Regions from separate parts of the Klebsiella africana genome, predicted to be linked through region 1. Evidence: riboswitches for the same ligand, from Rfam matches in the RefSeq annotation. Region 1 holds a riboswitch; the other holds the start of a gene.

Region 1 (15,748 bases):
CAGTCCGGCCGGTTTCGGCAGCTTCTGACCTTTCAGACGCGCTTCCAGCCAGGCCTGGGTCTCCATCAGCTGAGCGCGCAGTTTTTTCATCAGGTAACGGTACGGTTCCTGAGCGCCCTCGGCGCCGGCCAGGGCGCGCAATTCGTCGGTACACTCCACCATCGACAGCTCGGAGATCAGCACCTGCACGTCTTTGAGGAACAGGTCGGTCGCTTTCCAGCGGCTGAGCAGCAGCACGTGGCGGGTGATATCGGCGGTCACGTTCGGGTTGCCGTCGCGGTCGCCGCCCATCCACGAGGTGAAACGCACCGGGACAAAGTCCACCGGCAGCTGGTAGCCAAGGTTGGCTTCCAGCTGTTCGTTCAGCTCGCGCAGATAGTTAGGCACCCCCTCCCACAGGCTGTTTTCCACCACCGCGAAACCCCATTTGGCTTCATCGACCGGGGAAGGGCGGTGCTTACGAATTTCATCGGTATGCCACGACTGGGCGATCAGCTGGCGCAGACGGCGCATCAGCTGATGGTGCTCGTAGTCAGCGATATCTTTGTTGTCCAACTGCTTAAGGCAGTTGTTCACTTCCACCATTTTATGGATTAGCGTCCGGCGGGTGATCTCGGTCGGGTGGGCGGTCAACACCAGCTCCAGAGACAGAGATTCCACCGCTTGTTTGATGGTCTCTTCGTTGAGATTGGGTTGGTCTTTGAGCTTTCTCAGGGTACGCGCAATGACTTCCGGATTGCTGGCCGCTTCGCCATTGGCCGAAATGCTGTGGTACTGCTCAGCGGTGTTGGCCAGATTCAGAAACTGGCTGAAGGCACGGGCCACCGGCAGCAGTTCGTCGTTAGACAAATTCTGCAGCGTGGTCAGCAGCTCCTGGCGGTTAGCTTCGTTGCCGGCGCGTGAAGATTTGGACAACTTACGGATAGTTTCGACACGATCAAGAATATTTTCTCCCAATGCATCCTTGATGGTATCGCCCAGCACCTTGCCGAGCATACTGACATTACTACGCAATGCGGAATATTGTTCGTTCATGTTACCCCAGACACCCCATCTCATTTTATTTTGTTATATCCGCTGCGCTGGAACGTGAGCAACGGATAAGCAACCCGTCTTTTATAAAGCCACGTAAATACCCCCACGTCAATTACTGCGAAATCGCTTCAGCAAACGAGTAAATCGCCGTAATTTGCGAAATTTAATTCAGGGGTCGCTGGATAAGCATCGCTTATGGAAATGTGACGATCGTCACCGTTCCGCCCCGGGAGAGCGGGGCGGAAAAAGAGGGCGATTTTAGTGCCAGCAGAAGTGGTGGACCACCTGGCTAATCAGCTCCCGGGTCGGCTTGATAAAGCGCGTCTCCAGATACTCGTCAGGCTGATGGGCCTGATTGATGGATCCCGGGCCGAGCACCAGCGTCGGACACAGCGTCTGGATAAACGGCGCTTCGGTGCAGTAGTTCACCACATCGGTCTGGGCGCCAAGCAGTTTCTCAACCACCTGCACCAGCTTATGGTCCGGCGGGCACTCGTAGCCAGGGATCGGCGGATGCAGCTCTGAGACCGTCAGGCGGCCCGGCCAGCGTTCGCTGACCGGGGCCAGCGCCTCGCCCAACAGACCATTAAGATCGTTAAGGGTCATCCCCGGCAGCGGGCGGATATCCATATGCAGTTCACAGCAGGCGCAGATACGGTTTGAGGCATCGCCGCCATGGATAGCGCCCAGGTTGAGGGTTGGGTAAGGGACCGTAAACGCCTCGAAGTGGTAGCGCTCCTTTAGCAGATCGCGCAGCTGCATAATGCGGCCGATGGCGTCGTGCATCAGCTCAATGGCGTTGATCCCGCGCGCCGGATCGCTGGAGTGGCCGGACTGGCCCTGAATACGGATCGCGTTGGACATATGGCCTTTGTGGGCGCGGATCGGCTGCAGGGAGGTGGGCTCGCCGATGATGGCACAGTCCGGGCGCAGCCGGGTGGTTTCGGCAAAATAGCGCGCGCCGGCCATGCTGGTCTCTTCGTCGGCGGTGGCCAAAATATACAGCGGCTTTTTTAGTGTGGTGACGTCGACATCGCGCAGGGCGTCGAGAATAAAGGCGAAGAAGCCTTTCATATCGGCCGTGCCGAGGCCGTAGAGCTTGTTATCGTGTTCGGTGAGGGTGAACGGGTCGCGCGTCCAGCGGCCATCATCGAACGGCACGGTATCGGTATGCCCGGCGAGCAGCAGGCCGCCGGCGCCGTGTCCGGTGCTGGCCAGCAGGTTGAATTTATGGCGCGTATCCGGCACCGGCTGTACCTCAACATTGAAGCCGAGATCGCGGAACCAGCCTGCCAGCAAATTGATTAAAGACTCATTGCTTTGATCGAGAGCCTCTTCGGTCGCGCTGATGGACGGTGTGGCGATCAACGCGCGGTAAATCTCGATAAAGGGCGGTAAATTGTTTTTCATTGTTGACACACCTTGGGTCGTGATAGTATCAATATTCATGCATTTATTGTGAATAAAAATACAATATCGTTGAGCGTAAGAAAACCCATCGAATGTAAGGAGATGCGCTTCCAATGTTAAATACGCTGATTGTGGGTGCCAGTGGTTATGCCGGCGCAGAGCTGGTGACCTATATCAATCGTCATCCGCATATGAACATAACCGCTTTAACGGTCTCCGCGCAAAGCAATGATGCGGGAAAATTAATTTCCGACCTGCATCCGCAGCTCAAAGGCATTGTCGATATGCCGCTGCAGCCGATGTCCGATATCAGCGAATTCAGCGCTGGCGTGGACGTGGTGTTTCTCGCCACCGCGCACGAAGTGAGTCACGATCTGGCGCCGCAGTTCCTTGCTGCCGGCTGCGTGGTGTTCGATCTCTCCGGTGCCTTCCGCGTTAACGATGGGGCGTTCTACGAAAAATATTACGGTTTCACTCATCAGCATCCCGACCTGCTCAAACAGGCGGTGTATGGTCTGGCGGAGTGGAGCGCGGATGCGCTTAAAGACGCGCAGTTAATCGCAGTGCCAGGCTGCTACCCGACGGCGGCGCAGCTGTCGCTGAAGCCGCTGATTGATGCCAGTCTGCTGGATCTGAACCAGTGGCCGGTAATCAACGCTACCAGCGGGGTGAGCGGCGCGGGTCGTAAGGCCGCGATCGGCAACAGCTTCTGTGAAGTTAGCTTGCAGCCGTACGGCATATTTAACCATCGCCATCAGCCGGAGATTGCCAGCCACCTCGGGGCAAAGGTAATTTTTACCCCGCACTTGGGTAATTTTAAGCGTGGCATCCTGGAAACCATTACCTGCCGCCTGAAGCCGGGCGTTGGCCATGCGCAGATCGCGGCGGTTTACCAGCAGGCTTACGCCGATAAACCGCTGGTACGTTTATATGATAAAGGCGTACCCGCATTGAAAAGCGTCGAGGGTCTGCCATTCTGTGATATCGGTTTTGCCGTGCAGGACGACCATCTTATCGTCGTCGCGGCTGAAGATAACCTGCTGAAAGGCGCCGCAGCGCAGGCGGTGCAGTGCGCGAATATTCGTTTCGGCTTCGCTGAGACGCAGTCTCTTATTTAAGGTGTGATGATGAACCCATTAATTATCAAACTCGGCGGCGTTTTACTCGATAGCGAAGAAGCGCTGGAGCGCCTGTTTACCGCACTGGTTAACTACCGTGAAGCGCATCAGCGTCCGCTGATTATCGTCCATGGCGGCGGCTGCGTGGTGGATGAGCTGATGAAACAGCTTAACCTGCCGGTACAGAAGAAAAATGGTCTGCGCGTTACGCCGGCTGAGCAAATAGACATCATCACCGGCGCGCTGGCGGGTACCGCCAACAAGACGCTGCTGGCGTGGGCGAAAAAGCACGGTCTGGCCTCTGTCGGCCTGTTCCTCGGCGATGGCGATAGCGTGAAGGTGACGCAGCTGGATGCTGAGCTGGGCCATGTCGGGCTGGCGCAGCCGGGCTCCCCGACGCTGATCAATACCTTGCTGGCCGGCGGTTACCTGCCGGTGGTGAGCTCTATCGGGGTGACCGACGAGGGCCAGCTGATGAACGTCAATGCTGACCAGGCGGCGACGGCGCTGGCTGCCACCCTGGGGGCGGATCTTATCCTGTTGTCTGACGTTAGCGGTATCCTCGATGGTAAAGGGCAGCGTATTGCCGAGATGACCGCCGAGAAAGCGGAACAGCTGATCGAGCAGGGGATTATCACCGACGGCATGATTGTGAAAGTGAATGCGGCCCTCGACGCCGCACGTGCCCTGGGCCGTCCGGTCGATATCGCCTCCTGGCGTCACGCCGAGCAGCTACCGGCGTTATTTAACGGCACGCCGATCGGCACACGTATTCTGGCTTAAGATTTCATGCCCGGCGGCGCGTTGTCTGCCGGGCTTACAGACTGTAGGCCGGGAGGCACAACGCCGCCGGCAGAACTAACGAATAAAGGAAGCAAGTTATGGCACTTTGGGGCGGGCGTTTTACACAGGCAGCAGATCAACGGTTCAAACAGTTCAACGACTCGTTGCGCTTCGACTATCGTCTGGCGGAGCAGGATATCGTTGGCTCTGTCGCCTGGTCGAAAGCGCTGGTAACGGTCGGCGTTCTGAGTGCCGCTGAACAGCAGCAGCTGGAAGAGGCGCTGAACGTGCTGCTGGAAGAGGTGCGCGCTAATCCGCAGCAAATTCTCGCCAGCGATGCCGAAGATATTCACAGCTGGGTGGAAGGTAAACTGATCGATAAAGTGGGCCAGCTGGGCAAGAAACTGCATACCGGCCGCAGCCGTAACGACCAGGTCGCCACCGATCTTAAACTGTGGTGTAAAGATACCATTGTCGAACTGCTGTCGGCCAATCGCCAGCTGCAGAGCGCGCTGGTGGAGACCGCCCAGCAGAATCAGGACGCGGTGATGCCGGGGTACACCCACCTGCAGCGCGCCCAGCCGGTGACGTTCGCGCACTGGTGTCTGGCCTACGTGGAAATGCTGGCGCGCGACGAAAGCCGTCTGCAGGACGCGCTGAAGCGCCTCGACGTCAGCCCGCTGGGCTGCGGCGCGCTGGCGGGGACGGCGTATGAAATCGACCGCGAGCAGCTGGCCGGCTGGCTGGGCTTTGCCTCTGCCACCCGCAACAGCCTCGACAGCGTTTCCGATCGCGACCATGTGCTGGAGCTGCTTTCCCATGCGTCTATCGGCATGGTACATCTGTCGCGCTTTGCGGAAGATCTGATTTTCTTCAACTCCGGCGAGGCGAACTTCGTCGAGCTTTCTGATCGCGTGACCTCCGGCTCCTCGCTGATGCCGCAGAAGAAAAACCCGGACGCGCTGGAATTAATTCGTGGCAAATGCGGCCGCGTGCAGGGTGCGCTGACCGGCATGATGATGACCCTGAAAGGCCTGCCGCTGGCCTACAACAAAGACATGCAGGAAGATAAAGAGGGGCTTTTCGACGCCCTGGATACCTGGCTCGACTGCCTGCATATGGCGGCCCTGGTGCTGGACGGCATTCAGGTAAAACGTCCGCGCTGTGCGGAAGCGGCGCAGCAGGGCTATGCCAATGCCACTGAGCTGGCGGATTATCTGGTGGCGAAAGGCGTTCCGTTCCGCGAGGCGCACCATATTGTTGGTGAGGCGGTGGTGGAAGCCATTGCGCAAGGGAAACCGCTGGAAGCGCTGGCCCTGGCCGATCTGCAGAAATTTAGTCCGGTTATTGCAGACGATGTGTACCCGATTCTGTCCCTGCAGTCCTGCCTCGAGAAACGCGCAGCGAAAGGCGGCGTCTCGCCGCAGCAGGTAGCGCAGGCTATCAACGAGGCGAAGGCTCGCTTGAGCTAATCTTCTGGCATCCCCTTCCCGAACCCGGCCGAGCCCAGCGACGCCGGGTTTTTTATGCAAAAAAAAGCGGACGCAAGGTCCGCAAAAGTTCACGTTGGCTTTAGTTGTTCGGGTAGAGAAACAGTGTGACGGGCCAGTGGTTTTCACAGGTTGACCGTCTTTATGGGCGTATTATTGAACAGAAAACTTGATAGGGATAATCGTTCGTTGCTATGCTATCTATCGCCATGGACTATCGTGGCGATGGAGGATGAATAATGAATATTCGCGATCTTGAATACCTGGTAGCGCTCGCCGAACACCGCCACTTTCGGCGGGCGGCTGACTCATGCCATGTGAGCCAACCGACGCTCAGCGGACAGATCCGCAAGCTGGAGGATGAGCTTGGCGTCATGCTGCTGGAGCGCACCAGCCGTAAGGTTCTGTTTACCCAGGCGGGGCTGTTGCTGGTGGATCAGGCGCGTACCGTGTTACGCGAAGTAAAAGTGCTCAAGGAGATGGCAAGCCAACAAGGGGAAACCATGTCCGGGCCGCTGCATATCGGCCTGATCCCGACAATTGGCCCGTACCTGCTACCGCACATCATTCCGATGCTGCATCAAACCTTCCCGAAGCTGGAAATGTATCTGCACGAAGCGCAGACCCATCAGCTGCTGGCTCAGCTCGACAGCGGTAAGCTCGACTGCGCCATCCTGGCGCTGGTCAAAGAGAGCGAGGCCTTTATCGAGGTGCCGCTGTTCGATGAGCCGATGATGCTGGCTATCTATGAAGATCATCCGTGGGCGAACCGCGACCGGGTGCCGATGTCGGATCTGGCCGGTGAAAAGCTGCTGATGCTGGAGGATGGCCACTGCCTGCGCGATCAGGCGATGGGCTTCTGCTTTGAAGCGGGGGCGGATGAGGATACCCACTTCCGCGCGACCAGCCTGGAAACGCTGCGCAATATGGTGGCGGCAGGCAGCGGTATTACCCTGCTGCCGGCGCTGGCGGTGCCACAGGAAAGGAAACGCGATGGCGTGGTCTACCTGCCGTGCATTAAGCCAGAGCCAAGACGCACCATCGGTCTGGTTTATCGTCCGGGCTCACCGCTGCGCAGCCGCTATGAACATCTGGCGGAGGCCATCCGCGGTACGATGGATGGCCATTTCGACAAGGCGTTAAAACAGGCGGTTTAAGCCGTTCAGCGCGGCGACCCGGTACGCTTCCGCCATGGTCGGGTAGTTAAAGGTGGTGTTGACGAAGTACTCAATGGTGTTGCCACCGCCTTTCTGCTCCATGATCGCCTGGCCGATATGAATAATTTCGGCCGCGCGCTCGCCAAAGCAGTGAATGCCAAGGATCTCCTTGGTTTCCCGATGGAACAGGATCTTCAGCGTACCAACGCTCATACCGACGATTTGCGCCCGCGCCAGGTGTTTAAACTGGGCGCGGCCCACCTCATATGGCACTTTCATCGCCGTCAGCTGTTGCTCGGTTTTCCCGACGGAGCTGATTTCCGGAATGGTGTAAATCCCGGTCGGGATATCTTCAATCAGATGCGCTGAGGCTTCGCCTTTTACCAGCGCCTGGGCGGCGATGCGTCCTTGATCGTAAGCGGCAGAAGCCAGGCTTGGATAGCCGATGACATCGCCAACCGCATAGATGTGCGGGAGGGCGGTCTGGTACATGCTGTTAACCTTCAGCTGACCGCGACTGTCGGTCTGCAGACCGATATTTTCCAGCGCCAGAGTGTCGGTATTGCCGGTGCGGCCGTTGGCGTACAGCAGGCAATCGGCCTTCAGCTTTTTGCCGGACTTCAGGTGCATGATCACCCCGTCATCCACCCCCTCAATTTTCTCATACTCCTCGTTATGGCGAATGACCACGCCGCTGTTCCAGAAGTGATAAGAGAGCGAGTCTGACATCTCCTGATCGAGGAAGGCCAGCAGACGATCGCGGGTGTTGATCAGATCGACTTTCACCTCCATGCCGCGGAAGATCGACGCATATTCACAACCGATCACCCCGGCGCCGTAAATGATCACATGGCGCGGCTCATGCTGCAGGCTGAGAATCGAATCACTGTCATAGATGCGCGGGTGGTGGAAATCGACATCCGCCGGATGGTAGGGGCGAGATCCGCAGGCGATAACGAATTTCTCCGCGGTCACTGTTTCGACCGTGCCATCATGGCACTCCAGCGCCAGGGTATGCTCATCCACGAAGTGGGCATTGCCCTGCAGAATTTCACAGTGGTTGCGCTCATAGAATCCCTGGCGCATATGAGTCTGCTGGTTGATGACGCTGTCGGCATGGTTAAGGATGTCGGCGAAAGAAGAGCGAAGAAGGCGGGAGTGGTCGCTGTAGAGGGGGTTTTGGTTAAACTCGATAATACGGCTGACGGCATGGCGGAGGGCTTTCGACGGGATGGTACCCCAGTGGGTGCAACCGCCGCCGACATTATGGTAGCGCTCGATGACGGCAACGCGTGCTCCCTGTTTCACCAGTCCCATGGCGGCGCCTTCCCCGCCAGGACCGGAACCAATCACTATTGCATCATAATCCCAAGAGTGTGACATGGCATTACTCACCTGTTTTATACATAAAATAAACACGATGATAACATTCGCTGCGCTTTAACCCAATTATCGTTGTGCTTTTTTGCAGCATAAAAGCAGAAACGGCTCGTAAACAATCATTCACAATCCAGGGCAAACCGATTAGTTTTAATCTCTGGTATAGTGCCAGCAGGGCTATTGGAAGGATTCATACATCGTGATGGGCGTAAGAGCACAACAAAAAGAAAAAACCCGCCGTTCGCTGGTGGAAGCGGCATTCAGCCAACTTAGCGCTGAGCGGAGTTTCGCCAGCCTGAGCTTGCGTGAAGTGGCGCGGGAAGCAGGGATCGCGCCGACGTCCTTTTATCGTCATTTTCGCGACGTCGATGAGCTGGGCCTGACGATGGTCGATGAGAGCGGACTGATGCTGCGCCAGCTGATGCGCCAGGCGCGCCAGCGGATTGCCAAAGGCGGCAGCGTGATCCGCACCTCGGTCTCCACCTTTATGGAATTTATCGGTAACAACCCGAACGCCTTCCGCCTGCTGCTGCGCGAGCGCTCGGGAACCTCTGCGGCGTTTCGCGCCGCCGTCGCACGCGAGATCCAGCACTTTATTGCGGAACTTGCCGACTATTTAGAACTCGAAAACCATATGCCGCGCGCCTTTACCGAAGCGCAGGCTGAAGCTATGGTGACCATCGTTTTTAGCGCTGGCGCGGAAGCGCTGGATGTCGGCCCTGAGCAGCGCCGACAGCTGGAAGAACGGTTGGTACTGCAGCTTAGAATGATCTCGAAAGGCGCGTATTACTGGTATCGCCGTGAACAAGAAAAAATGTCACATCATTCCGAATAACGTGAAGGACGAGCAATGAAACACTCAGTTCAAGATAAAGGTACGCTGCTGCTGGCACTGATTGCCGGGTTATCCATTAATGGCGCCTTTGCGGCGCTGTTCAGTTCGATAGTTCCGTTTTCCGTCTTCCCCATTTTATCCCTGCTGCTGACGGTCTACTGTCTGCATCAGCGCTATCAGAATCGCAGTATGCCCGTTGGGCTACCGGGCCTGGCTGCCGCCTTTTTTATTCTCGGGGTGCTGTTGTACAGCACCGTCGTGCGTGCAGAGTACCCGGATATCGGTTCTAACTTCTTCCCGGCCGTTCTGTCCGTCGCGATGGTCTTCTGGATCGGCTACAAGATGCGTAACCGCAAAAATACGGCGGCCGAGTAAGCCGCCAACGGAAAAAAACCGGCAACATGACGTTGCCGGTTTTTTTTGGCCTATTTCCGGGTCAGCAGAACGCCGCACTCCATGTGATGGGTATACGGGAACTGGTCGAATAGCGCCAGCCGGGTAACGTTGTGCGTCTGGCTTAGCGTCTCCAGATTGCGACACAGCGTTTCCGGGTTGCACGAAATGTACAGAATACGCGGATAGGCCTGCACCATTTTTTCCGTTTCACTGTCCAGCCCGCTACGCGGCGGATCGACGAAAATGGTCTCGCACTGATAGCTTTGCAGATCGATACCCTGCAGCCGGTTGAACTCCCGCACGCCGTTCATCGCCTGAGTAAACTCTTCCGCCGCCATGCGGATAATCTGCACGTTGTCGATATGGTTAGCGGCGATGTTGTACTGCGCCGCCGCCACCGACGGTTTGGCGATTTCGGTGGCCAGTACGCGATCGAAATTACGCGCCAGCGCCAGCGAGAAGTTACCGTTGCCGCAGTACAATTCCAGCAGATCGCCGGTCGCCCCTTTGGTGACATCCAGCGCCCACTCCAGCATTTGAATGTTCATGGCCGCGTTCGGCTGGGTAAAGCTGTTTTCTACCTGACGGTAGATCATCTCTCGCCCACCAACCGGCAGACGTTCATCTATATAGTCTTGATCGAGCTCGATTTTGGTTTTGGTCGCGCGTCCAATCAGATGCACATTGAGTCCCTGGGCTCGCAGGGCGTCACGCAGCGCCTCCGCTTGCTCACGCCAGGCATCATCGAGTTTTTTATGATACAGCAGCGAAACGACCGCCTGGTTGCTGAGGGTGGTCAGATAGTCAATCTGGAACAGCTTATGGCGTAGCACGGGATTGTTGCGTACGCCCTCCAGCATGGCGGTCATCAGCTGATTGATCAGCGCGCTGGCTGCCGGAAAGCTATCAACGCGAATCCGCGACCGGGTCTGCTGATCGAAAATAATATGGTACAGATCATCGCCATCGTGCCACAGACGGAACTCGGCGCGCATACGATAGTGGCTGACCGGCGAACGAAACACTTCCGGAACCGGCGCGGCAAAAGGCGCCATCATGGTTTGCAAACGGACGACTTTTTCTGCCAGCTGCGCTTCGTATTGTTCGGTAGGAAGGTGTTCGGGGGTCATGATGCATCCTGAATAAAATAAGTACGCGGGGATTGTAGGGAAAGCGCCGGGGATGTCCAGCCTCGAATGCCGCGGGAAATATAATTAGCAGTCTGGACATCTATATGATTCTGATTGTAGCATTCGCCTACCGGTCCTGTGAGTTAAAAGGGAACCCAGTGGAAATCTGGGGCTGACGCGCAGCGGTAAGGAAGGTGAGAAATGAGCGCACTCGGTGCAGACACTGCGGCTAGCCGTGGGAAGTCATTATTTCTTGAAACAGCCTCCAAGCCCGAAGACCTGCCGGAATACGTCGCACTGGGTTTTATCGTCGCGAGCAAATGATAAAACCTGCGGCATCCTTTTTCTGTTTCGGATGCTTTTACAATGATTAAAAAAGCTTCGCTGATGACGGTCTTATCCGTCACGGCATTTTCCGGCTGGGCGCAGGATAGCAATTCAGATACGCTGGTAGTGACAGCAAACCGTTTTCAACAGCCGGTGAATACCGTGCTGGCGCCGACCGACGTTGTGACGCGCGATGACATCGACCGCTGGCAGTCCAAAGATTTAAACGATGTGATGCGTCGTCTTCCCGGGGTTGATATTTCCCGCAACGGCGGCATGGGGCAGAGTGCTTCGCTGTATGTTCGGGGGACGGAGGCTCGCCACGTGCTGGTGCTGATCGACGGTGTGCCGATGGCGCGTCCGGGAATCTCCAACGGCGTAGATATCAGTCAGATCCCTATCTCACTGGTCCAGCGGGTGGAATATATCCGTGGCCCGCGCTCCGCGGTTTACGGCTCTGGAGCTATCGGCGGGGTGGTGAACATTATCACCATGACCGACGCTGAGCGTTCGCAAATCAACGCTGGCGCGGGCACGAATGGCTATCAGTCTTATGACGGCGCCTTTAACAAGCGGTTTGGCGATACGCTGGTTACCGCTGCCGGCGCCTATCAGACCACCAAAGGATTTAACGTCCAGCCAAATTCCTCTTATAGCGGCGACAGCGATCGCGACGGCTACCGCAATAAAATGCTGTGGGGCGGGGTACAGCATCAGTTCGACGACAACTTCTCGGGTTTCTTCCGCGGCTATGGTTATTCCGCCAACGCTGACTATGACCAGGGTAACTGGGGCTACGCAGGCGGAAACGATGAAGACCAGTCCTACACCCAGTCCTGGGATACCGGTTTGCATTATCACTCCGGGATTTACTCCTCTCAGTTGATTGCAAACTATCAGCGCATCAAAGATTACAACTACAGCAGCGACGCTGGCCGCTATGCCGCGGGCACCACCCTGGATGATATGGAACAGCGCTATATCCAGTGGGGGAATAATGTTGTGGTGGGTCATGGCGCAGTGAGCGGCGGCGTAGACTGGAAACAAGAGAAGCTGAAATCCAGCGGAACGACCAGTACCGACGTGTATAAGCGTGACACCACCGGTCTTTATCTCACGGGCCAGCAGCAGATTGACAGCGTGACGCTGGAAGCTTCCGGCCGAGAGGATCATGACGAGCAGTTTGGCTGGCACGGTACCTGGCAGACGGCGGCAGGCTGGGAATTTATCGACGGTTATCGGACAACGCTCTCGTACGGCACTGGATTCCTCGCCCCCTCCCTCGGGCAGCAGTACGGCGCAGAACGCTTTGGCATCGCCTCTAACCCGAACCTGAAGCCCGAGGAGTCGAAGCAGTGGGAAGTGGGCCTCGAAGGGCTGACGGGGCCGGTCGACTGGCGTCTCTCTGCGTATCGCTATGAGATTCAGAACCTCATCGATTACGACAACAACGCCTACTACAACGTCAAGTCGGCGACGATCAAGGGGCTGGAGTGGACGGGGAATGTCACCACCGGGCCGGTGGAGCATCATCTGACGCTGCAGTATGTTGACCCTCGCGATGATGAAACCAATAAGATCCTCTATCGCCGGGCGAAGCAGCAGGTGAAATATGAGCTGAACGGCCAGGTCTACGATCTGGGGTGGGATGTGACGTATCACTACATCGGCAAGCGTTACGATTATGACTACGACAACTCGCGTACCGTCAATATGGGTGGCTTGAGCCTCTGGGATGTCGGTTTATCGTATCCCGTCACCTCACACCTGACAGTTCGTGGTAAAATAGCCAACCTGTTCGATAAAGATTACGAGACAGTTTATGGCTACCAATCTGCAGGACGGGAATACACCTTGTCTGGCAGCTACACCTTCTGATCCACGTCCCACCGTGCTGGTGTTTGATTCCGGCGTCGGTGGGTTGTCGGTTTATAATGAGATTCGGCAGCTGCTGCCGAATCTGCATTACATCTATGCTTTTGATAACGTCGCTTTCCCGTACGGCGAGAAGAGCGAAGAGTTTATCGTTGAGCGCGTTGTGGAAATCGTCACCGCTGTCCAGCAACGCTATCCTTTGGCGCTGGCGGTGATCGCCTGCAATACCGCCAGTACCGTCTCCCTGCCTGCCCTGCGTGAAAAGTTCGCCTTCCCCGTCGTTGGCGTAGTGCCGGCGATCAAGCCCGCCGCCCGCTTAACGGCGAACGGGATTGTTGGCCTGCTGGCGACGCGCGGTACCGTTAAGCGTCCTTATACCCGTGAGCTGATCGACCGCTTTGCCAATGAATGCCGAATTGAAATGCTGGGGTCGGCGGAGCTGGTGGAGCTGGCGGAAGCGAAGCTGCACGGCGAGCCTGTGCCGTTAGAAGAGCTCCGCCGCATCCTGCGGCCGTGGCTGCGGATGCAGGAGCCGCCGGATACGGTGGTGCTGGGCTGCACCCACTTTCCTCTTCTACAGGAGGAGCTGCAGCGCGTTCTGCCGGAGGGCACGCGGCTGATCGATTCTGGCGCGGCGATTGCCCGTCGCACTGCCTGGCTGTTAGAGCATGAAGCGCCGGATGCGAAGTCCAGCGACGAGAATAAAGCATTCTGCATGGCGCTGACGGCAGAAACAGAACAGCTTTTACCCGTTCTGCGTCGCTATGGCTTTTCAACGCTGGAAAAATTACCGCTCTAAGGGCGTTTTGCACAAAAAAGAGACGGTTGAATAATTTTTTGAAAACAGGGCTTGTCAACGTCTCAGAACTCCCTATAATGCGCCTCCACTGACACGGAACAACGGCAAACAAGCCGCCGGGTCAGCGGGGTTTCAGCGGTGAAGTTCAGCGCTGAAAACCAACAGAGAAAAGCAAAATAAGGGCTTGACTCTGAATGAGGAAAACGTATTATACGGGACCTCGCAACGGTGAGCTTAACGCCGCGTTGCACCGCTCTTTAACAATTTATCAGACAATCTGTGTGGGCACTCAAAGTGACATGGATTCTTAACGTCCTCGGACGAAAAATGAATACCAAGTCTCTGAGTGAACATACGTAATTCATTACGAAGTTTAATTCACGAGCATCAAACTTAAATTGAAGAGTTTGATCATGGCTCAGATTGAACGCTGGCGGCAGGCCTAACACATGCAAGTCGAGCGGTAGCACAGAGAGCTTGCTCTCGGGTGACGAGCGGCGGACGGGTGAGTAATGTCTGGGAAACTGCCTGATGGAGGGGGATAACTACTGGAAACGGTAGCTAATACCGCATAACGTCGCAAGACCAAAGTGGGGGACCTTCGGGCCTCATGCCATCAGATGTGCCCAGATGGGATTAGCTAGTAGGTGGGGTAACGGCTCACCTAGGCGACGATCCCTAGCTGGTCTGAGAGGATGACCAGCCACACTGGAACTGAGACACGGTCCAGACTCCTACGGGAGGCAGCAGTGGGGAATATTGCACAATGGGCGCAAGCCTGATGCAGCCATGCCGCGTGTGTGAAGAAGGCCTTCGGGTTGTAAAGCACTTTCAGCGGGGAGGAAGGCAATAAGGTTAATAACCTTGTTGATTGACGTTACCCGCAGAAGAAGCACCGGCTAACTCCGTGCCAGCAGCCGCGGTAATACGGAGGGTGCAAGCGTTAATCGGAATTACTGGGCGTAAAGCGCACGCAGGCGGTCTGTCAAGTCGGATGTGAAATCCCCGGGCTCAACCTGGGAACTGCATTCGAAACTGGCAGGCTAGAGTCTTGTAGAGGGGGGTAGAATTCCAGGTGTAGCGGTGAAATGCGTAGAGATCTGGAGGAATACCGGTGGCGAAGGCGGCCCCCTGGACAAAGACTGACGCTCAGGTGCGAAAGCGTGGGGAGCAAACAGGATTAGATACCCTGGTAGTCCACGCCGTAAACGATGTCGATTTGGAGGTTGTGCCCTTGAGGCGTGGCTTCCGGAGCTAACGCGTTAAATCGACCGCCTGGGGAGTACGGCCGCAAGGTTAAAACTCAAATGAATTGACGGGGGCCCGCACAAGCGGTGGAGCATGTGGTTTAATTCGATGCAACGCGAAGAACCTTACCTGGTCTTGACATCCACAGAACTTAGCAGAGATGCTTTGGTGCCTTCGGGAACTGTGAGACAGGTGCTGCATGGCTGTCGTCAGCTCGTGTTGTGAAATGTTGGGTTAAGTCCCGCAACGAGCGCAACCCTTATCCTTTGTTGCCAGCGGTCCGGCCGGGAACTCAAAGGAGACTGCCAGTGATAAACTGGAGGAAGGTGGGGATGACGTCAAGTCATCATGGCCCTTACGACCAGGGCTACACACGTGCTACAATGGCATATACAAAGAGAAGCGACCTCGCGAGAGCAAGCGGACCTCATAAAGTATGTCGTAGTCCGGATTGGAGTCTGCAACTCGACTCCATGAAGTCGGAATCGCTAGTAATCGTAGATCAGAATGCTACGGTGAATACGTTCCCGGGCCTTGTACACACCGCCCGTCACACCATGGGAGTGGGTTGCAAAAGAAGTAGGTAGCTTAACCTTCGGGAGGGCGCTTACCACTTTGTGATTCATGACTGGGGTGAAGTCGTAACAAGGTAACCGTAGGGGAACCTGCGGTTGGATCACCTCCTTACCTTAAAGAACCTGCCTTTGTAGTGCTCACACAGATTGTCTGATGAAAATAGAGCAGTAAGTAATCTCTGCAGGCTTG
Region 2 (15,748 bases), 1.1 Mb from region 1:
GTCAGGCAAAACAGGGCAATGGATTCAGGCTTTACGGTATTCATGGCTAAAATCCGCTGCGTACAGTTTTGAGTAGTGATACTCATCGCCGAGGAAGGGACCGACGAGGATCAGCGCCGTTTTGCGGATCCCGGCGTCGCGTACTTTGTCGCCGATGTCCGCGAGGGTACCGCGGACGGTCTGGCTTTCCGGCCAGGTGGCCTTGTAGATCACCGCGACCGGGGTGGTCGCGGGGTAGCCGCCCTCCACCAGCCGCTCTGCCACCCGGTGAATACGCTGCACCGACAGGTAAATCGCCATCGAGGTTTGATGACTGGCAAAGGCCTCCAGCTGTTCGCGCGCGGGAACCGGCGTGCGCCCTTCCAGACGGGTAATAATCAGACTCTGCGAGACTTCGGGCACCGTGTACTCCACCCCCAGCTCCGCCGCCGCACCGAGGAAAGCGCTGACGCCCGGCACCACCTGCCAGCGGATCCCGCGGCGGGTCAGCTCTTCGCCCTGCTCACGCACCGAGCCATACAGCGAGACGTCGCCCGTCTGCAGACGCACCACCGTTTTTCCCGCCTTCACCCCCGCCTCCATCAGGTCGAGGATCTGCTCCAGATGCAGCGCGGCGCTGTCGTGGCACTCCGCCTGTGGCGGACAGTAGGCCAGTAGCTCGGTGTTGATCAGCGATCCGGCGTAGATCACCACCTGCGCCTGCTGTAGCAGACGGTAGCCTTTGAGAGTAATCAGTTCGCGATCGCCTGGACCGGCGCCGACGAACCACACGCAATGGGGATCAAAAGTCTCAGCCATGGTTTTCTTCCTTCTGACAGGCGATGACAAAAACGGGATTATGGGGTTTGAAGTAGTGGCCGCTGCCCAGCGTGGCCAGCGTGGAAACCGCCAGCTGCTGGCAGTCCACCTCGTGGATGCCGCTCTGCCGCAGGTGCGCCAGGGCGCTATGAAGGTTTTCCTGCAAAATAAAAGTCATCACCAGCCGGCCGCCGGGATGCAGCTGCGCCAGCGACCAGTCGATCAATGCCGTAAGGTGGCCGCCGCTGCCCCCCATAAAGATCGCGTCGGCTTTGTCGGCGACCGCCAGCGGCGCAACGCCCGCCACGATAGCGATGTTGTCGCAGCCAAAGCGCTGCCGGTTGTCCGCCAGCAGGCGCAGCGCGTCGGCCTGACGCTCAATCGCCGTCACTCGCAGCGCCGGATTCTGCAGGGCGGCCTCAATGCTGACGCTGCCGGTGCCCGCGCCGATATCAATGAGATGGCGCGCCCGGTGCAGCTCCAGCTTCGCCAGCGCCAGCGCGCGCACGGCCTCTTTGGTCATCGGCACCTGGGCGCCGCGCAAAAACAGCTCATCTTTCATCGAGAATCACCACCGCATTCATCTCATATTCGTCCTCCACTGCGCTGACCGGCAGCCAGTGGATCCGCTCGTTTTCCATCGCCAGGTTCTCGCCAATTACCATCCAGCGATGGCCTTTGCCGCGGGCCATCAGCTGAGCGGCTATCTCCCGCGGTCCGCAGCGGCTGTCGGTCACCATGGCGACTTTCCGGTGGGCGGCCAGCGCATCGAAGCTCACCGCCCGGCCATGGCTGCTGGTCAGCCACATGTCGTTCATGTCGATGCCCGCCCGGGCGCAGAGGTACTGCACCGCGCTGATGCCGGGGATCACCTGCACCCGTCCCCGGCCAAAATGGGCAATCAGCCGGGTGCCAATGCCATAGAACAGCGGGTCGCCGGAGGCCAGCACCACGACGTGGCGCCCGGTACGGGCCTCGATCCACGCCAGCAGCGCCGGCATATCGGCCCCCAGCGCGAAGCGCTCGCCGGCGAAGGCGGGAAACTGCTGGAGGTGGCGGCTGCCGCCCACCAGCGCCTCGGCGGCGGCGATTGCCTCGCGCGCGGCCGGGGTCAGCCACTGCAGCCCCGCCGGGCCCATTCCCACGACCGTCAACATGTCAGCTCCCGGGCAATCGCCTCCAGCGGACGGCTGCTGCCCAGTACCTGGTTATCAAAAGAAAACAGAACCGCATCGCAGGTGGGCGGTTGCTGAGTGAAGCGCAGCATCTCAAGAACGCGCTGGCAGATTCGCTCAGCCAGATGGTTATAGAGGCGCTGGTATCCCCAGGCGTCGATATGCTCCATTGCCGCTTCGGTAGTGTCGCACTCGCTGACCAGCGTCAGCAGCGGCAGCGGCGCGCCAAGCAGCGCCAGATGAGCGACGAGGGTTTCCATCCGCGCATCGGCGATATGGCTGTGGGTATGAAAGATCCCGGCGGCGATTTTGATCAGTTTGCCGGGATGGCCGATGAGCACAATCTGGCGGAAACCAAGCCGGACCGCCTCTTCAATCATGTAGCCGACGAAGTTGCTCATGGTGACCACCATCTGCGGGTCGATGCCCATCTGCTCGCGGACAAAGCGCTCGCCGTGGTTGCCCGGTACCAGCACCACGCGTTCCAGCCCGGCGGCGCGTTTTATCTCCAGCTCGAGGGAGAGCGAGCGCTTCCAGCTCTCTTCCGACATCGGGGTAACGATCCCGGTGGTGCCGATAATCGAGATGCCGCCGAGGATCCCCAGCCGGGCGTTATAGGTTTTTTGCGCGCGGCTTGCGCCTTCCGGGGCAAAGATCTCCACCTGCGCGCCGCGGGATGGGCCAATCGCTTCACGCACAGCGGTCTCGATGGTGTGCCGCGGAGTGCGGTTTATCGCCGGGCTGCCTGTCGGCAGGCCGATCCCTTTGCGGGTCACCGTGCCGATGCCCTCGCCGCCCAACAGGCTAATTTCTCCGCTGTCATTGAGGGTCACCCGGGCAAAAATCAGCATGCCGTGGGTGGCGTCGACATCATCGCCGCCATCTTTACGGATCGCGGCGACCGCCTGCTGCCCTTCGACGTGCGGAGACTCGACGTTCAGGCACAGGGTGACGCCGGAGGGGGTGACGATCGAGACCTGATGAATCAGATGCTGGCGCATCACCATCAGCGCCGCCACTTTTGCCGCCGCCGTGGCGCAGGAGCCGGTGGTGTAGCCCTTGCGCAATGCTTTGCCGTGATGCCACACCGGGGCGTCAAAGGTCTGATCGCTCATTGCGCCTCCCGCAGGTGGTAAAGCAGAGCGTTCACAATCGCCGCCGCCACGTTGCTTCCCCCTTTGCGGCCGAGCGCGGCGATAGCCGGCAGGCCGCTCTCGCTGAGCGCCGCTTTCGACTCCGCGGCGCCAACGAAGCCGACCGGCACCCCCACCACGCCGCCGATGGCCGTCTCGCGATGTTCCAGCAGGCGAAACAGCGCGGTTGGCGCATTGCCGAAGACGAACACTTTCTCCCCGGGCTCCTGCACCGCAATATCCACCGCCGCCATCGAGCGGGTCATCCCCCGGCTTTGCGCCTCGCGCACCACCCGCGGGTCGCTGATATAGCAACGGCATTCGCCGCCAAAGCGGGCCAGCAGGGTTTTGTTGATCCCGGACAGCGCCATGGTGGTATCGGTATACAGCGTGCAAGGCCGGCTCAAGGCCTCACTCAGCGCGATCAGGGCATCCGGAGAAAACCACAGAATATCCAGCCAGTCGAAGTCAGCGGTGGTGTGGATCACCCGCTTGATAATCGCCTCGTGCAGTGGGCTGGCGAAATGGTAGTCCGGCCGCGTTTCGGCGATGATCTCGCTGATGATGTCGAAGCTTTTCGCCTCGATCGCCTGCGGTTGTTGGATGTACTGCATCAGGTTCTCCTCAGGCCACGCCGACCAGCCAGTAGCGCACGCCGATAAACAGCGCCAGCGCCAGGCTTGACGCCACCCACATTAATCGAATTGTTCGGGAAATATCGTCCACCGCGATGTCGCGGACGGCGTCGCCTATCCAGGGCTTTTCAACGCGCTGGCCGAAGTAATCGTTCGGGCCGCCAAGGCGGACCCCCAGCGCGCCGGCGACGGTCGCTTCCGGCCACGCGCAGTTAGGACTGCTGTGCTGATAGCGATCGCGCCAGCCCGTGCGCAGCGCCCGGGCGCCATTTTCCCGGCATAGCACCGCGGCAAGGCTGAACAGCAGCCAGCTCAGCCGGGCGGGAATGAAGTTGGCTACATCATCAAGACGGGCGCTGACCATGCCGATCGCTCGGTATTTTTCGTGTTTATAGCCGACCATGGAATCGAGGGTGTTGACCGCTTTATAGGCCATGGCCAGCGGCGCGCCGCCGAGGAGCAGGAAAAAGAGCGGCGCGATAATGCCATCCACCGTGTTTTCTGCCACGGTCTCCACCACCGCACGGTTGATCTGCGCCGGCTGGAGCTGAGAGGTATCGCGCCCGACAATCCAGGAGAGCTTATGCCGGCTTTCGGCGAGATCTCCGACCTGCAGCGGCCGGGCCACTGCCATCGCCGACTGTGCCAGACAGCGTCCCGCCAGCGCGGTGAAGATCATCCACACTTCCACCAGCCATCCAAGCCAGGGGTGTATCCCGTGCGCCAGCGCCAGTACGCCCCAGGCCACGCCCCATGTCAGGCCGATAACCACCAGCCACATCACCCCGCCGCCGATGCGCAGCGCCCGGTCGCTATGGCAGACGCGTCGCACTACACGCTGGCTGACGGCGATCAGGCGACCTATCCAGCGCACCGGATGCGGCCAGTGCGACGGATCGCCAATGACGACATCAAGTATCCAGGCTACACACCAGGCGAGAAGGGTCATTGCGCCCTCCTTGCTGCCCGCAGCCAGTGGTTTAGCATGGTGGGGCGCTGGGCAAAGTGGACATGGAGATAGCTGGCAAAGGCGCTGCCGGACTGCCATCCTCCCTGCCACTGCTGAAGCGTCTTACCATCACGCTGTTTACGGCAGGCCAGTACGGCGGGGGTGGCGGGAGAAAAATCGGAGTAATGAAATTCATGGCCGCGCAGCCACTCACCAGGGGCGGCCAGCAGCGTCTGCTGCTGCGCCTGCGCTTCGCAGTAGCCGAACCGGGTCAGACGCGTCCCCATTCGGCTGTGTCCGGGAATAATATCCGCCATCGTGTAGCGCTCGCCGCTGGTGACTTCCAGGGTCGTGCCCAGATACATCAGGCCGCCGCACTCGGCGTAGATCGCCACCCCGCGCCGGTGCGCCGCGCGAAGCTGTGTCAGCATCTCGTGGTTAGCGGATAGCCCGGCCGCATGCAGCTCCGGATAGCCGCCGCCGAGCCAAATCATCTGGCAGGCCGGCAGCTGGCGATCGCGCAGTGGGCTAAAGCGCACAATCTTCACGCCGCAGCGCGCCAGCAGCGCCAGGTTATCGGGGTAATAAAAATTGAAGGACTCATCGTCGGCGAGGGCCAGGGTCAGTCCTTCGCCGGCATCGGCGGCAAGCGTCTCCCCCCACTCGCCCACCGGCAAGGTCGCTAGTTCGCTGATGGCCAGCAGCCGGTCAATGTCGAGGGTGCGTCCCAGCAGACTGGCAAAATCCCGCCATGCCTGCTGATTGACCACCGACTCGCGGGCGGTGACCAGCCCCAGATGCCGTTCGGGCAGCGCCACGCCTTCCACGCGCGGTACATAGCCGATCACTGGCACCTGACAGTAGCGCTCAATGGCGCTTTTCAGCAGCTGGAAGTGCGTGTCGCTATTGACGCGATTGACGATAACGCCAGCGATGTTGAGGGCCGGATCAAAGTGTTGAAAGCCCATCACCGTGGCGGCGATGGAAGTCGACACCGCTTTGCCATCCACCAGCAAAATCACCGGGCAGCCAAGCTGCTTAGCCATTGCCGCGCTGCTGCAATAGTTGGGGTCGGTGCCGTAGCCGTCATACAGGCCCATCACCCCTTCGATAACCGCGATGTCGGCCTGCTGTAGCTGTTCGGTAAACAGCGCGTTGAGTATCGGGCCAGGAAGCATAAAGCTGTCGAGATTGCGGGAAGCGATGCCGCTGATGGCGGTGTGCCAGGCGGTGTCCAGGTAGTCAGGCCCTACTTTACAGGGTTGCACCCGCATACCGCGCTGTTGGAGCAAGCTGAGCAGGCCGAGCGTAACGGTGGTTTTGCCACAACCGCTGCCGGTACCCGCAAGAATGAACGCACGCCTGGTTGCCATACCCTGTCCTGTTCTGGCGGTCAGGGTATAGCTGCGCGCATGCCTGGTCCTGCGACCACGCACCGCTAAGCCACCCACTTCCCACCGAAGTTGTTGGTCAGTTACCGGCAGGCAGGTCTTCTGGCTTAGCCTCGTTCTCACCCGCCCTTCCCAATCTTTCGATCAGTGGTTTTTGCGGGGTCGTCAGCATCACAGCAGCGGGGGCTGCGGGGGATTTACACCCCCTTCCCTGACACCAAACTGGTGTCGAACCTGTCGGTTTGTTTCGCCGATGCGCCCTGCATCGACGGGTAATACTTTATGTTTTCTTTTACCGTTTCATCACTCGTCACTATGACGTCAGTGAAGGAAAGCGGTTTTGTAATAATCATCTGTCTCGTATTAACGGACACTCTATCTCATCACAAAAATAAAAACTGGTGTAGTTTATCCCTCGAATATCACTATTTTGTTGCGCTATGACAATTTATTGCTCTACTTTCGTTTTTTTCATTTTATATTGATGAAGATACTCCGGGATATCAAAAATCGGCAATAACAAAATATTGTCATTTAAAATGACTCAGTTTGTGATCCGGCATTAATTTGCTGACGAAACGCCTGCGGCGTTACCTGATAGGTCTGGCGAAACACTTTACAAAAATAGCTGGTTTGCGAAAAACCTAAATTCCGCGCGATGCTGGCGATGCTCCAGTCGCTGTGACATAGCAGCTCTTTTGCGCTCGCCATCCGCTGCTGATTGATCCAGGCGTTAAAACCAATCCCCTGATATTTTTTAAACAGTTTGCTGAAGTAGTACGGGCTGAGATAGACATGTGCCGCCACGTCCTCCAGACGCAGCTCATCAGAGAGATGCGCGTCGATATAGCGCAGCGCCTTCTTCATTTTGCCATCGTGCGGCGAGGGCGCCCTGCTGACCTGCGCTGGGTCGTTCTGCGGCGGATTATCTTTGATAACCACAAAGTTAAGCTGTTTTTTCAGGCAATTTTCCACAATCAGCTTCAGCAAATCCGCCGAAGCGATAACCCGGGAATAGTCCATCTCCGGTACATCGCGGAACGCCTGGACCAGCACCGGATCGTCCTGCCAGCGATCATCGACGTTCAGGATATCAACCAGCTCAACATCATTGCTTAGACGAACCTGGCCACACAGCACGAAGCCGACCAGGTGGCCGGCGATTACCAGCGGGATGGAAAAATCGGTTAGGCCCGCGTGGCAGCGGTAGATGCACAACTGGTCTTTTTTCGAGGCTTCCAGCCCGCCGCAGCGGTCGCTCATGCGACAGCGTCCGCTGTGCTCCGGGTGCTGACGCATCAGCTGGCAAAACGGCGTGAAATTAAACAATTCAGAAATCTCATCACCGTGAATATTGACGACCACAACCGCCAGACTGGTGGCTTGCGCAAAATCCTGTGCGATTTTATTGATGAGTTCTGAGTTCAGGGTACTCGCAGAAATCATGATAAAACCCCTCAGTTAATTTTTTGTTATAAATAAAACATATTTTTCATATTTACCTTTTTTAGCATCAGATCCCGTCGACGATAAAAAAGTGCATTGACAATAACAAAAGTCTCCCAACCCGGGGAGACTTTTTGAGCGGTTCGTGATATCGGTTCATGAAAATAGCCTGGCTATTTCACTGATACATTCCTTCTATGACGCTAACGCGTATTTTCTTCCTCCACGCAGGTATGACACGGCAGATTATTGGCGATAAGAAAGCGATAAATTGCGGCGCCGAGGCAGGCCCCCAACAACGGTGCGATAATGGGCACGATAAAATAGGGAATATCTCTTCCCCCGGTCATGGCGATATTGCCCCACCCGGCGAACCAGGTGAACAATTTCGGGCCAAAATCGCGTGCCGGATTCATCGCGAAGCCGGTAAGCGGCCCGGTCGAGGCGCCGATCACCGCCACCAGAATGCCAATCAACAGCGGCGCCAGTGGCCCCTTGGGTACGCCGTTGCCATCATCGGTGAGCGCCATGATCATCCCCATCAGCATCGAGGTGATCACCACCTCCACCAGCGCCGCATGCCAGACGCTCAGCTCAGGCGCTGGATAAGTACTGAAAATGCTGGCCAGCTGCAGGCTTTCCAGGCTGCCACGCACCATATGATGCACCGTTTCAAAGTGCGTAAACAGGGTGCTGTAAAGTATCCAGGCCAGTACAGCGCCGCCAAACGCGCCGGCGACCTGAGCCACGATATAAGGCACCACTTTTCTGCCCGGGAAGCAGGCAAACAGCCACAGCGCCACGGTGACCGCGGGGTTAAGGTGCCCCCCCGAAATGCCGGCGGTCAGATATACCGCCAGAGAAATACCCAGTCCCCAGATAATACAGATCTCCCACAGCCCCAGGCTGGCGCCGGTCAGTTTCAGGGCGCTCAGGCAGCAGATACCAAAAAACAGAAACAGCCCGGTGCCTAAAAACTCGGCAATGCATTGCGCGCGTAAAGAACCATTCATTGTGACACCTCGTGACGAAGTTCGTGTCCAGGCCAGCCAACCATCCGCTGGCTCGTTGGGTACGGCGAGGCCCACTATAGAAACCGGCGGCGGCAAAGTGTTGGCATCCTGCGGAAATCGGGCGGCGTAAAGTCGCCGAAGAAGAATAATTTATTGCTAATTGCTCGCGAATCCATACAGCAATGGCGGGCGTTCAGGGGGAATTTTTATTTCCAACTCAATGATAAAAAATTGCGAAAGCGCAGTGCTTATTTTCCAACAAATATCACACCACGCAAAATATCGCATAGCAAAAACAATTTAAAAAATCACCTCTTAAAATGTAAATGCGGAACGTGCATTGCAATATAATCACATTTAAAAAAATAATAAAATTAAATAAAAACAACAAGATAAAACAAAATAAATCAATTTTATATTATATAAAAACTACTATTTTCTCGCTCTCCAACGTCAACTCAGCCATTCTTTTTCGCCGCAGCGACATATAGTTTCCTCACTGGAACATACCTGCGAGGTCTTTATGCAACAAGAAGCATTAGGAATGGTAGAAACCAAAGGCTTAACCGCAGCCATAGAGGCCGCTGACGCAATGGTTAAGTCGGCTAACGTCTTATTAGTTGGCTATGAAAGGATCGGTTCAGGCCTGGTGACCGTCATCGTTCGTGGCGATGTTGGGGCAGTCAAAGCCGCCACCGACGCCGGTGCCGCCGCAGCCCGCCATGTGGGCGAGGTGAAAGCCGTACACGTCATTCCCCGCCCCCATACCGATGTTGAAAAAATCTTACCCAAGGGGAATAGCCAATGAGCAGCAATGAGCTGGTTGAACAGATCATGGCGCAAGTAATAGCCCGTGTGGCGACGCCAGAGCAGCAGGCGCTTCCGGATACCCCCCATCCCACAGGAGAGACGGCTATGGCAGAGAAAAGCTGCAGCTTAACAGAGTTTGTCGGGACCGCCATTGGCGACACCCTCGGACTGGTCATCGCCAACGTGGATGCCGCGTTGCTGGAGGCGATGAAGCTCGAAAAACGCTATCGCTCTATCGGCATCCTCGGCGCTCGCACCGGTGCCGGACCGCACATTATGGCCGCCGATGAAGCGGTCAAAGCCACCAACACCGAAGTGGTCAGCATTGAACTTCCTCGCGACACCAAGGGCGGCGCCGGCCATGGCTCGCTGATTGTGCTGGGCGGGAACGATGTTTCAGACGTCAAACGCGGGATTGAGGTCGCGCTGAAAGAGCTGGACCGTACCTTCGGCGATGTCTACGGCAATGAAGCGGGTCATATTGAACTGCAGTATACCGCGCGCGCCAGTTATGCCCTGGAAAAAGCGTTCGGCGCCCCGCTCGGCCGCGCCTGCGGCATTATCGTCGGCGCCCCGGCGTCCGTTGGCGTGCTGATGGCAGATACTGCGCTGAAATCAGCCAACGTCGAGGTGGTGGCTTACAGCTCACCGGCCCACGGCACCAGTTTCAGCAACGAAGCCATTCTGGTGATTTCCGGCGACTCTGGCGCGGTGCGCCAGGCGGTGATCTCCGCCCGGGAGATCGGCAAAGCCGTACTGGGGACGCTGGGTGCCGAACCGAAAAACGATCGCCCCTCCTACATTTAATATCCGCGAGGCTGATTCATGAGATCGAAAAGATTTGAAGCACTGGCGAAACGTCCTGTGAATCAGGATGGTTTCGTTAAGGAGTGGATCGAAGAGGGCTTTATCGCGATGGAAAGCCCTAACGATCCCAAACCCTCTATCCGCATCGTCAACGGCGCGGTGACCGAACTCGACGGCAAACCGGTTGAGCAGTTCGACCTGATTGACCACTTTATTGCGCGCTACGGCATTAATCTCGCCCGGGCCGAAGAAGTGATGGCCATGGATTCGGTCAAGCTCGCCAACATGCTCTGCGACCCGAACGTTAAACGCAGCGACATCGTGCCGCTTACTACCGCGATGACCCCGGCGAAAATCGTCGAAGTGGTGTCGCATATGAACGTGGTCGAGATGATGATGGCGATGCAAAAAATGCGCGCCCGCCGCACGCCATCCCAGCAGGCGCATGTCACCAATATCAAAGATAACCCGGTACAGATTGCCGCCGACGCCGCTGAAGGCGCATGGCGAGGCTTTGACGAGCAGGAGACCACCGTCGCCGTGGCGCGCTACGCGCCGTTCAACGCCATCGCCCTGCTGGTCGGTTCACAGGTGGGTCGCCCCGGCGTCCTCACCCAGTGTTCACTGGAAGAAGCCACCGAGCTGAAACTAGGCATGCTGGGCCACACCTGCTATGCCGAAACCATTTCGGTCTACGGTACGGAACCGGTGTTCACCGATGGCGATGACACCCCGTGGTCGAAAGGCTTCCTCGCCTCCTCCTACGCCTCGCGCGGCCTGAAAATGCGCTTTACCTCCGGTTCAGGCTCTGAAGTGCAGATGGGTTATGCCGAAGGCAAATCAATGCTTTATCTCGAAGCGCGCTGCATCTACATCACCAAAGCCGCCGGGGTGCAAGGCCTGCAGAATGGCTCCGTCAGCTGTATCGGCGTGCCGTCCGCCGTGCCGTCCGGGATCCGCGCCGTACTGGCGGAAAACCTGATTTGCTCAGCGCTGGATCTGGAGTGCGCCTCCAGTAACGATCAAACCTTTACCCACTCGGATATGCGGCGTACCGCGCGTCTGCTGATGCAGTTCCTGCCAGGTACCGACTTCATCTCCTCCGGTTACTCGGCGGTGCCGAACTACGACAACATGTTCGCCGGTTCCAACGAAGATGCCGAAGACTTCGATGACTACAACGTGATCCAGCGCGACCTGAAGGTCGATGGCGGCCTGCGGCCGGTGCGTGAAGAGGACGTGATCGCCATTCGTAATAAAGCCGCCCGCGCGCTGCAAGCGGTATTTGCCGGCATGGGTTTGCCACCCATTACGGATGAAGAAGTGGAGGCCGCCACTTACGCCCACGGTTCAAAAGATATGCCTGAGCGCAATATCGTCGAGGACATCAAGTTTGCCCAGGAGATTATCAACAAAAACCGCAACGGCCTGGAGGTGGTGAAAGCCCTGGCGAAAGGCGGCTTCCCCGATGTTGCCCAGGACATGCTCAATATTCAGAAAGCCAAGCTCACCGGCGACTACCTGCATACCTCCGCCATCATTGTTGGCGAGGGCCAGGTGCTCTCGGCCGTGAATGACGTGAACGATTATGCCGGTCCGGCAACAGGCTATCGCCTGCAAGGCGAGCGCTGGGAAGAGATTAAAAATATCCCGGGCGCGCTCGATCCCAATGAACTTGGCTAAGGGGTGAAAAATGGAAATTAACGAAACGCTGCTGCGCCAGATTATCGAAGAGGTACTGGTGGAGATGAAAACAGGCGCAGATAAGCCGGTCTCGTTTAGCGCGCCTGTCGCCTCTGCCGCACCGGTCGCCGTTGCGCCTGTGTCCGGCGACAGCTTCCTGACGGAAGTCGGCGAAGCCAAACCCGGCACGCAGCAGGATGAAGTCATTATTGCCGTCGGGCCAGCGTTTGGTCTGGCGCAAACCGCCAATATCGTCGGCATTCCGCATAAAAATATTCTGCGCGAAGTGATCGCCGGCATTGAAGAAGAAGGCATCAAAGCCCGGGTGATCCGCTGCTTTAAGTCTTCTGATGTCGCCTTCGTGGCGGTGGAAGGCAACCGACTGAGCGGCTCCGGCATCTCGATCGGTATTCAGTCGAAAGGCACCACCGTCATTCACCAGCGCGGCCTGCCGCCGCTTTCCAATCTGGAACTCTTCCCGCAGGCGCCGCTGTTGACGCTGGAAACCTACCGCCAGATTGGCAAAAACGCCGCCCGCTACGCCAAACGCGAGTCGCCGCAGCCGGTGCCGACGCTTAACGATCAGATGGCTCGTCCCAAATACCAGGCGAAGTCGGCCATTTTGCACATTAAAGAGACCAAATACGTGGTGACGGGCAAAAACCCGCAGGAACTGCGCGTGGCGCTTTAACAAAGGATATCCCGATGAATACCGACGCAATTGAATCCATGGTACGCGACGTGCTGAGCCGGATGAACAGCCTACAGGACGGGGTAACGCCCGCGCCAGCCACGCCGACAAACGACACCATTCGCCAGCCAAAAGTAAGCGACTACCCGTTAGCGACCCGCCATCCGGAGTGGGTCAAAACCGCTACCAATAAAACGCTCGATGACCTGACGCTGGAGAGCGTATTGAGCGATCGCGTTACGGCGCAGGATATGCGCATCACCCCGGAAACGCTGCGTATGCAGGCGGCGATCGCCCAGGATGCCGGACGCGATCGGCTGGCGATGAACTTTGAGCGGGCCGCAGAGCTCACCGCGGTTCCTGACGACCGGATCCTTGAGATCTACAACGCCCTGCGCCCATACCGTTCCACCCAGGCGGAGCTACTGGCGATCGCTGATGACCTCGAGCAGCGCTACCAGGCTCGACTCTGTGCCGCCTTTGTTCGGGAAGCGGCCGGGCTGTACGTCGAGCGTAAAAAACTGAAAGGCGACGATTAACAGGGGGCAAGCATGCGCTATATCGCTGGCATTGATATTGGCAACTCATCGACAGAGGTCGCCCTGGCGACGGTCGATGACGCAGGTGTGCTGAACATCCGCCACAGCGCGCTGGCTGAAACCACCGGTATTAAAGGCACATTACGTAATGTGTTCGGTATTCAGGAGGCGCTAACGCAGGCGGCAAAAGCGGCCGGCATTCAGGTCAGCGATATCTCGCTTATTCGCATTAACGAAGCCACGCCGGTCATTGGCGATGTGGCGATGGAGACCATTACGGAAACCATCATCACCGAGTCCACTATGATCGGCCATAACCCGAAGACACCCGGCGGCGTCGGGCTGGGGGTCGGCATCACCATCACACCAGAGGCGCTGCTGTCCTGCTCCGCGGACACGCCCTATATTCTGGTGGTCTCCTCGGCCTTTGACTTTGCCGATGTCGCCGCGATGGTCAATGCGGCAACGGCAGCGGGCTATCAGATAACCGGCATTATTTTGCAGCAGGATGACGGCGTGCTGGTCAATAACCGGCTACAGCAACCGCTGCCGGTGATCGACGAAGTTCAGCATATCGACCGGATTCCACTTGGCATGCTGGCGGCCGTCGAGGTCGCTTTACCCGGTAAGATCATCGAAACGCTCTCCAACCCCTACGGTATTGCGACCGTTTTCGATCTCAACGCCGAGGAGACCAAAAATATCGTGCCAATGGCGCGGGCGCTGATTGGCAACCGCTCGGCCGTGGTGGTGAAAACCCCCTCCGGCGACGTCAAGGCCCGCACTATTCCGGCAGGTAATCTGCTGCTCATCGCTCAGGGCCGCAGCGTACAGGTTGATGTGGCCGCCGGGGCGGAAGCCATCATGAAGGCGGTTGACGGCTGCGGCAAACTGGACAACGTCGCGGGAGAAGCGGGCACTAATATCGGCGGCATGCTTGAGCACGTGCGCCAGACCATGGCGGAGCTTACCAATAAGCCAGCTCAGGAGATCCGCATTCAGGATCTGCTGGCCGTTGATACGGCGGTACCGGTCAGCGTGACCGGCGGTCTTGCGGGGGAGTTCTCGCTGGAGCAAGCGGTGGGTATCGCCTCGATGGTCAAGTCGGATCGCCTGCAGATGGCCCTCATCGCCCGTGAAATTGAACACAAGCTGCAGATCGCGGTTCAGGTGGGCGGCGCGGAAGCGGAGGCGGCCATTCTTGGGGCGCTCACTACTCCCGGCACCACGCGCCCGCTGGCGATCCTCGATCTGGGCGCCGGGTCGACCGACGCCTCCATTATCAATGCGCAGGGAGAGATCAGCGCCACCCACCTGGCCGGTGCCGGCGATATGGTCACGATGATCATCGCCCGCGAGCTGGGGCTTGAGGACCGCTACCTGGCGGAAGAGATCAAAAAATATCCGCTGGCAAAAGTTGAAAGCCTGTTTCATCTGCGTCATGAAGACGGCAGCGTCCAGTTTTTTCCGTCGGCCTTACCACCGGCGGTATTTGCCCGCGTCTGCGTGGTGAAACCGGATGAACTGGTTCCCCTGCCTGGCGATCTGCCGCTGGAGAAAGTGCGCGCCATTCGTCGTAGCGCCAAATCACGCGTCTTCGTCACCAACGCCCTGCGAGCGTTACGCCAGGTGAGCCCTACCGGCAACATTCGCGACATCCCGTTCGTGGTGCTGGTGGGCGGCTCGTCCCTCGATTTCGAGATCCCCCAGCTGGTCACCGACGCGCTGGCGCACTACCGGCTGGTTGCCGGGCGCGGCAACATCCGCGGCTGTGAAGGCCCGCGCAATGCGGTCGCCAGCGGATTACTCCTTTCATGGCAAAAAGGAGGCACGCATGGAGAGTAGCGTAGTCGCCCCCGCCATCGTCATTGCCGTCACTGACGAATGCAGCGAACAGTGGCGCGATGTCCTGCTGGGCATTGAAGAGGAAGGCATACCTTTTGTTCTGCAGCCGCAGACCGGGGGCGATCTTGTCCATCACGCCTGGCAGGCGGCACAGCGTTCGCCGCTGCAGGTGGGCATCGCCTGCGACCGGGAACAGCTCATCGTGCACTACAAAAATTTACCCGCATCAGCGCCACTGTTTTCGCTGATGTATCACCAGGACAGGCTGGCCCGACGTAACACTGGCAACAATGCGGCTCGTCTCGTCAAAGGGATCCCATTTCGGGATCGCAATGCTTAATCCACAGGAGAACGCAGTATGAATAACGCACTAGGACTGGTTGAAACAAAAGGCCTGGTTGGCGCCATTGAAGCCGCTGATGCAATGGTGAAATCCGCCAACGTGCAGTTGATTGGTTACGAAAAAATTGGCTCCGGGCTGATTACCGTGATGGTCCGCGGCGACGTCGGCGCGGTCAAAGCCGCCGTTGACGCCGGCAGCGCGGCGGCCAGCGTGGTCGGCGAGGTCAAGTCCAGCCATGTGATCCCGCGCCCGCATAGCGATGTTGAGGCCATTCTGCCGAAATCTGTCTGACCCTCAAAAAAGGAGCACCGCGTGAAGCAATCACTGGGATTACTTGAGGTCAGCGGTCTGGCCCTGGCCATCACCTGCGCCGACGCTATGGCGAAAGCGGCCGCCATCACGCTGCTCGCCCTGGAAAAGACCAACGGTTCCGGCTGGATGGTGGTGAAGATCGCCGGTGATGTGGCCTCTGTCCAGGCGGCGGTGATGA

What was found. Region 1 has a riboswitch for cobalamin ahead of btuB (TonB-dependent vitamin B12 receptor BtuB). Riboswitches for the same ligand answer to the same signal wherever they lie in the genome.
Region 2: linked by a shared signal. The riboswitch ahead of LGL98_RS04635 (cobyrinic acid a,c-diamide synthase CobB) and the one ahead of btuB (TonB-dependent vitamin B12 receptor BtuB) in region 1 are both predicted to bind cobalamin.

The regions. Positions count from the first base shown of each region.
Region 1 covers NZ_CP084874.1:5,078,486-5,094,233, reverse strand. The annotation lists gene ppc (phosphoenolpyruvate carboxylase) at 1-1,035, opposite strand, end outside; gene argE (acetylornithine deacetylase) at 1,294-2,445, opposite strand; gene argC (N-acetyl-gamma-glutamyl-phosphate reductase) at 2,559-3,563, shown strand; gene argB (acetylglutamate kinase) at 3,570-4,346, shown strand; gene argH (argininosuccinate lyase) at 4,445-5,818, shown strand; gene oxyR (DNA-binding transcriptional regulator OxyR) at 6,076-6,993, shown strand; gene sthA (Si-specific NAD(P)(+) transhydrogenase) at 6,976-8,376, opposite strand; gene fabR (HTH-type transcriptional repressor FabR) at 8,573-9,208, shown strand; gene LGL98_RS24410 (YijD family membrane protein) at 9,224-9,583, shown strand; gene trmA (tRNA (uridine(54)-C5)-methyltransferase TrmA) at 9,634-10,734, opposite strand; cobalamin riboswitch at 10,849-11,035, shown strand; gene btuB (TonB-dependent vitamin B12 receptor BtuB) at 11,101-12,939, shown strand; gene murI (glutamate racemase) at 12,884-13,735, shown strand; rRNA gene LGL98_RS24390 (16S ribosomal RNA) at 14,131-15,670, shown strand; tRNA gene LGL98_RS24385 (tRNA-Ile) at 15,742-15,748, shown strand, end outside.
Region 2 covers NZ_CP084874.1:930,387-946,134, reverse strand. The annotation lists gene cbiG (cobalt-precorrin 5A hydrolase) at 1-44, opposite strand, end outside; gene LGL98_RS04665 (cobalt-precorrin-4 methyltransferase) at 25-798, opposite strand; gene LGL98_RS04660 (decarboxylating cobalt-precorrin-6B (C(15))-methyltransferase) at 791-1,360, opposite strand; gene LGL98_RS04655 (cobalt-precorrin-7 (C(5))-methyltransferase) at 1,350-1,955, opposite strand; gene cbiD (cobalt-precorrin-5B (C(1))-methyltransferase CbiD) at 1,949-3,088, opposite strand; gene LGL98_RS04645 (cobalt-precorrin-8 methylmutase) at 3,085-3,720, opposite strand; gene cbiB (adenosylcobinamide-phosphate synthase CbiB) at 3,731-4,690, opposite strand; gene LGL98_RS04635 (cobyrinic acid a,c-diamide synthase CobB) at 4,687-6,063, opposite strand; cobalamin riboswitch at 6,157-6,334, opposite strand; gene pocR (transcriptional regulator PocR) at 6,616-7,527, opposite strand; gene pduF (propanediol diffusion facilitator PduF) at 7,731-8,540, opposite strand; gene pduA (propanediol utilization microcompartment protein PduA) at 9,064-9,348, shown strand; gene pduB (propanediol utilization microcompartment protein PduB) at 9,345-10,157, shown strand; gene pduC (propanediol dehydratase large subunit PduC) at 10,176-11,840, shown strand; gene pduD (propanediol dehydratase medium subunit PduD) at 11,851-12,531, shown strand; gene pduE (propanediol dehydratase small subunit PduE) at 12,546-13,070, shown strand; gene LGL98_RS04595 (diol dehydratase reactivase subunit alpha) at 13,083-14,915, shown strand; gene LGL98_RS04590 (glycerol dehydratase reactivase beta/small subunit family protein) at 14,905-15,255, shown strand; gene pduJ (propanediol utilization microcompartment protein PduJ) at 15,274-15,549, shown strand; gene LGL98_RS04580 (BMC domain-containing protein) at 15,571-15,748, shown strand, end outside.